DNA from 3 places in the Verrucosispora sp. ts21 genome. Region 1 is predicted to be linked to each of the others. Evidence: riboswitches for the same ligand, from Rfam matches in the RefSeq annotation. Region 1 holds a riboswitch; each other region holds the start of a gene.
What was found. Region 1 has a riboswitch for cobalamin ahead of C1A38_RS24365 (ABC transporter substrate-binding protein). Riboswitches for the same ligand answer to the same signal wherever they lie in the genome.

Region 2: it holds a riboswitch for cobalamin, as region 1 does, so the genes downstream of both, metE (5-methyltetrahydropteroyltriglutamate--homocysteine S-methyltransferase) here and C1A38_RS24365 (ABC transporter substrate-binding protein) in region 1, are expected to answer to the same signal.
Region 3: it holds a riboswitch for cobalamin, as region 1 does, so the genes downstream of both, C1A38_RS07375 (ribonucleoside-diphosphate reductase subunit alpha) here and C1A38_RS24365 (ABC transporter substrate-binding protein) in region 1, are expected to answer to the same signal.

Annotation. Positions count from the first base shown of each region.
Region 1 is NZ_PNOZ01000071.1:1,054-4,322, reverse strand. Features, by position in the region: gene C1A38_RS24370 (M14 family metallopeptidase) at 1-1,100, shown strand, start outside; cobalamin riboswitch at 1,227-1,359, shown strand; gene C1A38_RS24365 (ABC transporter substrate-binding protein) at 1,445-2,380, shown strand; gene C1A38_RS24360 (FecCD family ABC transporter permease) at 2,413-3,269, shown strand, end outside.
Region 2 is NZ_PNOZ01000058.1:28,086-31,354, reverse strand. Features, by position in the region: gene C1A38_RS22530 (sensor histidine kinase) at 1-228, shown strand, start outside; gene C1A38_RS22525 (response regulator transcription factor) at 180-815, shown strand; cobalamin riboswitch at 1,125-1,336, shown strand; gene metE (5-methyltetrahydropteroyltriglutamate--homocysteine S-methyltransferase) at 1,450-3,269, shown strand, end outside.
Region 3 is NZ_PNOZ01000012.1:50,846-54,114, forward strand. Features, by position in the region: gene C1A38_RS07375 (ribonucleoside-diphosphate reductase subunit alpha) at 1-1,560, opposite strand, end outside; cobalamin riboswitch at 1,696-1,901, opposite strand; gene C1A38_RS07380 (endo-1,4-beta-xylanase) at 2,142-3,269, shown strand, end outside.

The DNA.
Region 1 (3,269 bases):
ACCGCAACTGGAGCTACAACTGGGGCTGCTGCGGCGGTTCCTCCAGCTCGACCTCCTCGGACACCTACCGGGGTCCCTCGGCCTTCTCCGCGCCGGAGACGCAGGCGCTGCGCAACTTCGTCAACAGCCGGGTCGTCGGTGGAGTCCAGCAGATCAAGGCCAACATCGACTTCCACACCTACTCCGAGCTGGTGCTCTGGCCGTACGGGTACACGTACAACGACACCGCCACCGGGATGAACGCCGACCAGTACAACACCTTCGCCACCATCGGTCGGCAGATGGCCGCGACAAACAACTTCACCCCCCAGCAGTCAAGTGACCTGTACATCACCGACGGCAGCAGCATCGACTGGATGTGGGCGGTGCACGGCATCTGGGCGTACACCTTCGAGCTGTACCCGCGCTCGGCCTCCGGCGGCGGCTTCTACCCGCCCGACGAGGTGATCCCGCAGCAGACCACGCGCAACCGTGAGGCGGTGCTCATCCTCGCCGAGTACGCCGACTGCCCGTACCGGGCGATCAACAAGCAGGCCCAGTACTGCGGTGGTGGCAGCGGCGGTACGACGGTCTGGTCGGACACCTTCGAGACCAACACCGGCTGGACGATCAACCCCAACGGCACCGACACCGCGACCTCGGGCCAGTGGGAGCGGGGTGCCGCCCAGGCCACCAACTCCAGCGGGGCCAAGCAGCTCACCCCGTACGCCGGCAGCAACGACCTGGTGACCGGTCGGTTGGCCGGTTCCGCAGCCGGTGACTACGACGTCGACGGCGGCGTGACGAGCGCCCGCTCCCCGGCGATCACCCTGCCGTCGAGCGGCACGTTGACGCTGTCGCTGGCGTGGTACCTGGCCCACGGCTCGAACTCGTCCTCGGCCGACTACCTCCGGGTCAGCGTGGTGCACAACGGCGGCACCACCACCCTGCTCAGCCAGGCCGGGGCGGCCAGCAACCGCAACGGCGCCTGGACCACCTCCAGCCTCAACCTCACCCCGTACGCCGGGCAGTCGATCCGGATCCTGGTGGAGGCGGCGGACGCCTCCACGGCGAGCCTGGTCGAAGCGGCTGTGGACAACGTCACCATCACCGCCTCCTGAGCCGACGGGGCCCCGTCACACCCCCCTCGCGCGGGGCCCCGTCTTCAGGAAGTGACTCGGGTACCAGATGCGTGGGTCGGCTCGGCGTCGAGTCGACCCACGTGGCCGTCCCCCGGCTCGGCGGGGCGGCCACCGGGCGTGCGCTACGGTTCTACCGACCCGCCACAGCGAAGTCGGTGTGAAACCGGCGCTGTCCCGCAACTGTGATGCCCCCGAGCGGGGGACGAGCCAGGTCGCCTGTGGCGCGGTCGCGACACGCGCTCTCGAGGAAGGGCGCCTCGCCCACGGGTGCCTGTGGCTCCCTGTCGGCGAAGCACCACACTCCTCGACCGACAGGAGGACCGATGTTCAGACGTACCCCCCGGATTCTCGCCGCCACCCTCGCGGTGGCCGCACTGGCGCTCGGTGCCTGCGCCGAGAAGACCACCGAGACCCCCACGGCCAGCGGCAGCCCGACCGGCGGCGCCTTTCCCGTCACCGTCGGGTCGCTGACGCTGGACCAGCGCCCCGAGAAGATCATCTCGCTGGCGCCGACGGCCACCGAGATGCTCTTCGCGGTCGGTGCCGGCCCGCAGGTCGTCGCGGTCGACGACCAGTCCAACCACCCGGCCGACGCACCGAAGACGGAGCTGTCCGGCTACCAGCCCAACGCCGAGGCGATCGCCGCGAAGAACCCTGACCTGGTGGTGCTCAGCGACGACCGGAACAAGATCGTCGACCAGTTGGCGGCGTTGAAGATCCCGGTCTACCTGACCCCCGCGGCGCAGACGCTCGACGACACGTACCAGCAGATCACCGACCTGGGTGTGCTCACCGGCAACGCCACCGCCGGCGCCGACGTGGTGCAGCGGATGAAGGACGACATCGCGAAGATCGTGGCCGAGGTGCCGCAGCGGGTTCAGGCACCCACCTACTTCCACGAGCTGGGCCCGGAGCTGTACACCGTCACCAGCAACACCTTCATCGGCTCGATCTACTCCCTCGCCGGCCTGGAGAACATCGCCGACGCGGCCGACGCGGACGGCAGGAGCGGCGGCTACCCGCAGCTCTCCCAGGAGATGATCGTCGCGGCCAACCCGGACTTCGTCTTCCTCTCCGACGTCAAGTGCTGCCAGCAGAGCCTCGCCACGGTCTCGGCGCGCAGCGGCTGGGCGGACATCAACGCCGTACGCGACGGCCAGATCGTGGAGCTCGACGACGACATCGCCTCCCGCTGGGGCCCGCGCGTGGTGGACCTGCTGCGCACCATCGTGGACGCCACCACCAAGGCCGAGAAGTGACGAACGGCAGGCGTTGACAGGGGACCCTTCCCATGCGTCAAGCCTTGAAAAGGGGCCCCTCCCTGTCGCCGGCGGCCCGGCCGGCGGGCCTGCGGAAACGTTGGCTCGCCGCCGGTGTCGTCGCCGTACTCGTCGCGGTCGTCGCCGGTGTCTCGCTCGGCCCGGTCAGCCTGCCCCCCGGCAGTGTCGCGCTCGAACTGCTCAACCTGCTGCCCGGCGTGCACGTCGACAGTGGACTGACTGAGCGGGAAGTCGCCATCGTCACCGAGCTGCGGTTGCCCCGGGTGGTGCTCGGACTGCTGGTCGGCGGGCTGCTGGCCCTGGCCGGCGGTGCCTACCAGGGGGTGTTCCGCAACCCGCTGGCCGACCCGTACCTGCTCGGGGTGGCCGCGGGGGCGGGGCTGGCGGTCACCGTCGTACTGACCATCGGTGGCGTCGGTGCGAGCGGTGCGCTGACCGGTCTGCCGCCCACCATTCCGCTTGCCGCTTTCGTCGGCTCGCTCGGTGCGGTGATCATGACGTACCTGCTCGGTGCGGCCGGTGGGCGCAGTCGTTCGCCGGCCGCGCTGATCCTGGCCGGGGTGGCCGTCTCCGCGTTCCTCTCCGCCGGGCAGACGTACCTGCTGCAACGCAACGCGGACAGCATCCAGGCCGTCTACTCCTGGCTGCTCGGGCGGCTGGCCACCGCCGGCTGGCAGGACGTCCGGCTGGTCCTGCCGTACTTCCTGATCACCACTGTGATCGTGCTGCTGCACCGGCGGGAGTTGGACGTGCTCTCGGTCGGTGACGACGAGGCGGCCAGCCTCGGCCTGCACCCGCAGCGGTCGCGGTACCTGCTGATCGCCGCCGCCTCGCTGGGCACCGCCGCCGCGGTCTCGGCCTCCGGCCT
Region 2 (3,269 bases), on a different contig from region 1:
TCCCTGCGGCACACGGACGCAACGCTGACGATGGTGGTCTCCGACGACGGCGTGGGCGGCGGCGACCCCGCGGCCGGCACCGGTCTGCGGGGCATCGAACGCCGCCTGGCCGCCTTCGATGGCACGATGGCCCTGTCGAGTCCGCTCGGAGGGCCCACCGTCATCACCATGGAGTTGCCGTGCGCGTTGTCATCGCCGAGGACCACGCGCTCCTCCGGGACGGGCTGACCCGAATCCTGCGGGCCTACGACTTCGACGTCGTCGCCGCCGTCGACAACGGCCCGGCCCTGCTGCCCGCCCTGACCACCCACCGGCCCCAGGTGGCGGTCATCGACGTCCGTCTCCCGCCGACATTCACCGACGAAGGTCTGCAGGCTGCGATCGCCGCTCGTACCCAGATTCCCGGCCTGCCCATCCTCGTGCTCTCCCAGCACGTCGAGCCCTTGTACGCCCGCGAACTGCTCAGCACGCCACACGGCGGCGTGGGCTACCTGCTCAAGGACCGCGTGTCCCACGTCGGCGAGTTCGTCGACGCCGTGCGCCGGGTCGCCGCCGGCGGTACCGCCATGGACCATGAAGTCATCTCGCAACTCCTCGCCCGCCGAGAGCCGCTGGCGGTGCTCACCCCCAGAGAACGCGACGTCCTCGGTGAAATGGCCGAAGGTCGCTCCAACGCGGCGATCGGAGCCAAGCTCCGCATCACCGAGAAGGCCGTGAGCAAACACATCAACAACATATTCACCAAACTCGACATGCCGCCCTCCGATGACGACAACCGGCGCGTCCTCGCCGTCCTGGCGTACCTCAACGCCTGAGCGGGTGGAAGGCGGACGCCAGCGCCGGCCGGCCGCATCCGACCTGGGTCACTTGGGTACGTCCGTGTGGGGCTGTCAAACGAACGGCCCTGCGTCGGGACTGTACGAGTAGCGGCTGACCGGCCGATCAAGGGAGAGACGCCATGCTGGTCGATCAGCCGAGACGACCAACGCGTACACACCAAACGCCTCGAACCTTCGACACACCGGCCCGTACCACGTCCGACACGCCACCGACCCCGGCGTCCTCGACCTGACATCCATCCCGCACGTCGGACAGCGTGACGCGGAGACGACCGTCAGGCCCGTACGATGGCGAGCGGCGCTGGTTCGCCCCATCCCGCCAGGGTGGGGTGTCGTAAGAGGGAACCCGGTGAGAGACCGGGACTGCCCCGCAGCGGTGAGTGGGAACGACCGCCGTCAACGAAGCACTGGACCGCCAGGTCCGGGAAGCGACGGCCAGTAGGTGACCTCGTGTCATGCCCGCGAGTCCGAAGACCTGCCAGCGCTGCGCACGCCACCGGTGTGCGCCGCCGGCGGCCTCTCGGGAGGGCCAGGGCGGAAGCGGGCACCGTGAGATGTGCCTGCCTTCCCTCCCGGGTCCGCTGGGCACTTCGAGGGAAGGACCCCACAGGTGACTACCGCATTCGGCCAGAGCACTGTGCTCGGCTACCCACGTATCGGCGTCGATCGTGAGCTGAAGAAGGCCGTCGAGGCGTACTGGGCCGGCACCATCGACGTCGACGCTCTGGAAAGCACCGCCGCCGGGCTGCGCGCGCAGGTGTGGCGGACGCTGCACGACGCCCGCCTCGACGCGATCCCGTCGAACACGTTCTCCTACTACGACCAGGTCCTCGACACGGCCGTCGCCGTCGGCGCGATCCCCACCCGCTTCGCCCGGCTGGGCCTGCCCGCGCTGGACACCTACTTCGCCATGGCCCGCGGCGTCGACGCCGAGCCGGCGCTGGAACTGACGAAGTGGTTCGACACCAACTACCACTACCTGGTGCCGGAGATCGGCCCCGACACCGTCTTCACCGCGAACCCGGCGAAGGCGCTGGGTGAGCACGCCGAGGCCCGCGACCTGGGCATCACCACCCGACCGGTGTTCATCGGGCCGGCCACGTTCCTGCTGCTGGCCAAGGGCGACGATCCGTTCGCCCGGCTCGACGACCTGGTCGACACGTACGCCGCGATCCTCACGGCACTCGCCGAGGCGGGGGTGGCCTGGATCCAGCTGGACGAGCCCGCCTACGTCGCCGACCGCACCCCGGCCGAGATCGACGCCCTACGCCGCGCCTACATCCGGCTCGGTGAACTCACGCACCGGCCGAAGATCTTCGTCGCCACCTACTTCGGTGACCTCGGCGCCGCCCTGCCGGCGCTACTGGACACCCCGGTCGAAGCAATCGGCCTGGACCTGGTCGCCGGCCCGGGCAACCTCGACCGACTCGCCGCCGCCGGCCCACTGGCCGGCAGGACCATCGTCGCCGGCCTGGTCGACGGACGAAACATCTGGCGTACCGACCTGCGCGCCGCGATCGCGGCCGGAGCGACGGTCGCCGGGCTGGCCGACCACGTCGCCGTGTCCACGTCCTGCTCCCTGCTGCACGTCCCGGTCGACCTGACCGCCGAAGCCCGCCTCGACCCCCGGTTGGCCGCGCGGCTCGCGTTCGCCCGGCAGAAGGTCGACGAAGTCGTCCTGCTCGGCCGCGCGTTGCGCGACGGCACCACCGCGCTGCCCGCACCGCTGCCGGCCATCCCGGCGGCCTGGCGCCACGACGACGTCCGCGGACGCCTCGCCGCACTGCGCCCCACCGACCGGCAGCGCGGCGACTACGCCAGCCGGGCGGCCCGCCAGCAGGAACGGCTGGGGCTGCCGGAGCTGCCGACCACCACGATCGGGTCGTTCCCGCAGACCACCGAGCTGCGCAAGGCCCGCGCCGCACACCGCGCCGGCAGCCTCGACGACGCCGGCTACGCGTCGCGGATGCGCGCCGAGGTCGAGCATGTCATCCGGCTGCAGGAGCAGTTGGGTCTGGATGTGCTCGTGCACGGCGAACCGGAACGCAACGACATGGTGCAGTACTTCGGCGAGCAGCTCGACGGTTTCGCCGCCACCGAACACGGCTGGGTGCAGTCGTATGGCTCCCGCTGTGTCCGGCCGCCGATCATCTACGGCGACGTGGCGCGCAGGGCACCGATGACGGTGGAGTGGTCCACCTACGCGCAGTCGCTGACCAGCAAGCCGGTCAAGGGGATGCTCACCGGCCCGGTCACCATCCTGGCCTGGTCCTTCGTCCGTACCGACCAGCCTGTCGCGGACACTGCCGACCAGGTCGCGCTCGCCCTGCGGGACGAGTGCCACGACCTGGAGTCGGCAGGAATCCGGGTCATCCAGGTCGACGAACCGGCGTTGCGCGAAACGCTGCCGCTGCGCAAGGCTGACCAGAA
Region 3 (3,269 bases), on a different contig from region 1:
GAAGGCGTCCTGCAAGCCCATCAGCCCGAGCCCGACCGGTCGCCAGCGCGGGTTCGACGCCGCCGCCTGCTGCGCCGGGTAGTAGTTGATGTCGATGACCCGGTCGAGGAAGAGCACCGCGGTGCGGACGGTCGCGCGCAGCTTGTCCCAGTCGATGCCGTCCGCGGTGAGGTGCGCGGCCAGGTTGATCGATCCGAGGTTGCACACCGCCGTCTCGGTGTCGCTGTTGACCTCCAGGATCTCGGTGCACAGGTTCGACAGGTGGATGGTGTTGCCCGGTGCGCCGGTCTGGTTGGACAGCCGGTTCGACGCATCCTTGAACGTCATCCACCCGTTGCCGGTCTGCGCGAGGGTGCGCATCATCCGCCCGTACAGGTCGCGGGCCTTGACCGTGCGGACCGCCTTCTTCTCCGCCGCCCGGTACGCCTCGTCGAACGCCTCGCCGTACAGGTCGGGCAACTCCGGCGCGTCGGAGGGGTCGATCAGCGACCAGTCGCCGTCGGCTTCCACCCGGCGCATGAACTCGTCCGGGATCCAGTTGGCCAGGTTCAGGTTGTGCGTACGCCTCGACTCCTCGCCGGTGTTGTCCCGCAGCTCCAGGAACTCCTCGATGTCCGGGTGCCAGGGTTCCAGGTAGACGCAGGCCGCACCCTTGCGCCGGCCGCCCTGGTTGACCGCCGCCACCCCGGCGTCGAGGGTCTTGAGGAACGGCACGATGCCGTTCGAGCGCCCGTTGGTGCCCCGGATCAGCGCCCCTCGACCCCGCACCCGCGTCCAGGAGATGCCGATCCCACCGGAGAACTTCGACAGCTTCGCCACCTGGTGGTAGCGCTCGTAGATCGAGTCGAGTTCGTCGCGGGGCGAGTCGACGAGGAAACACGACGACATCTGGGTGTGTCGGGTGCCGGAGTTGAACAGCGTCGGCGAGCTCGGCAGGTACGCCAGGCTGGACATCAGCCGGTAGAAGCCGATCGCTTCGCCGGGTGTCTGGGACAGCCCGCAGGCGACCCGCAGCAGCCAGTACTGCGGGGTCTCCACCACCTGCCGGGTCTGCGGGTGCCGCAGCAGGTACCGGTCGGCGACGGTGCGCAGCCCGAAGTACTCGAACCGCAGGTCCCCCGCCGGGTCGACGGCGTCGTCCAGCTTGCGGGCGTTGCGGGCCACGAACGCGGCGGTTTCGTCGCCGATCAGGCCCAGGCCGTGGGCGTACCGGATGGACTGGCTGAAGCTGGCCACCTGCTGGCCGCGTACCTCCTTGTCGACGAACGCGGCCAGCAGCCGCGCCGCGAGCCTGGAGTACTGCGGCTCCTCACCGATCAGTTCGGCGGCCGTCTGGATCGACAACTTGTCCAGTTCGGCGGTGGTCGCACCGTCGTACAGGCCGCTTATCGTCTTCGTCGCCACCCGCAACGGGTCGATCTCGTCCAGGTCGGTGACCCAGCGCTCCACCGCCTTGACGATCTTGTTGACATCCACCGGCTCGGTGTCGCCGTTGCGTTTACGCACCTGCATCACGTGCCGGCGTTGCTCCGGCCCCGCCTGTTCCCGGGTCACCGTCATGGTCCCTCCTCGTACCGGTCGGCGAAGGTCGACGGGCACGCGGGAGGACGCCGCCGGCCACCGGACGGGCTGACTGCCGTCGATGACCAGCTGATGGCGTCGGCCGTCCCGCGCGGCCTTCGACCGCCGCACGCGTAGGCGTACGGCGCGCTGGCAGGTCTTCGGACTCGTGGGCGTGTTCGTGCCTACTGGCCGTCGCTTCCCAGACCTGGCGGATCCAGTGCTTCGTTGACGGCGGTCGTTCCCACTCACCGCTGCGGGGCAGTCCCGGAATTCCACCGGGTTCCCTCTTGCCTCGGCCGTCGTGGAGTGACGGCCGAACCAGCTGCGGACACCACTATATATGGGAACAGGCCAGGAACCTCAACACCACATGCTGTGTCGTCGCGCGCGCCGCACGGATCACCCAACCGGGCGCGACGATGGGCGCGGACGCCTTCGAGCCCGCACATGTTTCCGAAAACTTCCGGAAGCTCTGGCTATGCCAATCGGCTCGTCATAGCATGCACGCGCTTGGATCTGTCCGGAAACCCGACGTCAGGCACCCCCACCACTGTCCAATTTGCGTAAGGGACCAGTCGATGCGCCTGTGGAATCCGTCCCAACGATCACGACGCCGATCACGAACTTTCGCCGTACTCTGTTCGGCCGCGCTCGTCGCGGCCATCACCGTCGCCCCCACCCCGGCGGCAGCCGACGAGGTCGTGCTCAGCAACGACTTCGAGTCCGACTCGTACGCCCCCTGGGGGCCGCGTGGTGACGTGACCCTCGCCATCGCCGACGAGGGGCGCGACAGCGACGGCAGCCTGTCGGTCACCGGCCGTACCGCCAACTGGCAGGGACCGGCCACGAGCGCGACGGCGCTGATGCGGCCCGGCAACCGATACACGGTCACCGCCTGGGCGAAACTTCCGACCGGCACCGACGGCAGTGCCGGCGTGCACTTCACCGTCGAGTCCACCCCGGCCGGTGGCGGTGAGAACACCTACACCTGGATCGGCGACAACGTCACCACCACCGCCGACGAGTGGGTACGCATCGGCGGCGAGTACACCCTGCCCACCGGTCTGGACGCCGCCACCCTCTACGTGGAGGCGGAAGGCAACACCCCGTTCCTGCTCGACGACGTCCTGATCACCGCGCTGGACGGCGGCGGGGGCGGGCCGGAGCCGGGCACGATCGTCATCGACACCGACTTCGAGGACGGCCTGGACGGTTGGGGACCCCGCGACGGTGGTCCGGGCGCCCCGACGGTCACCATCACCGACGTCGCGCACGGCGGCACCTCCGCCGCGCTGGTCACCGACCGGGTGAACCAGGGCGCCGGCCTGGGCCGCGACGTGACCGGCCTGTTCACCGCGGGTGTCACCTACGAGCTCAGCGCGTGGCTGCGGTTCGCCGAGGGTCAGCCGGCCGACCAGATCTGGCTCAGCCTGGCCAGCACCACCGGGGACAGCCAGTCGTTCGCCACCCTCGCCCAGTTCGAGACGATCACCAACTCGGGCTGGACGGAGGTGACCGCACGGTTCACCATGCCGGCGGCGGACAGCGCCTTCCTCTACTTCGAGACCCGCTGGCAGGGCGAGGACGTGGCCGGCAACACCAGCGACTTCCTGGCCGACGACATCGTCGTCCAGGTGCCTGAGCCGCCGGTCATCGAGGACCTCACCCCGCTGTACGAGACCACCGACTTCCCGGTCGGCGTGGCC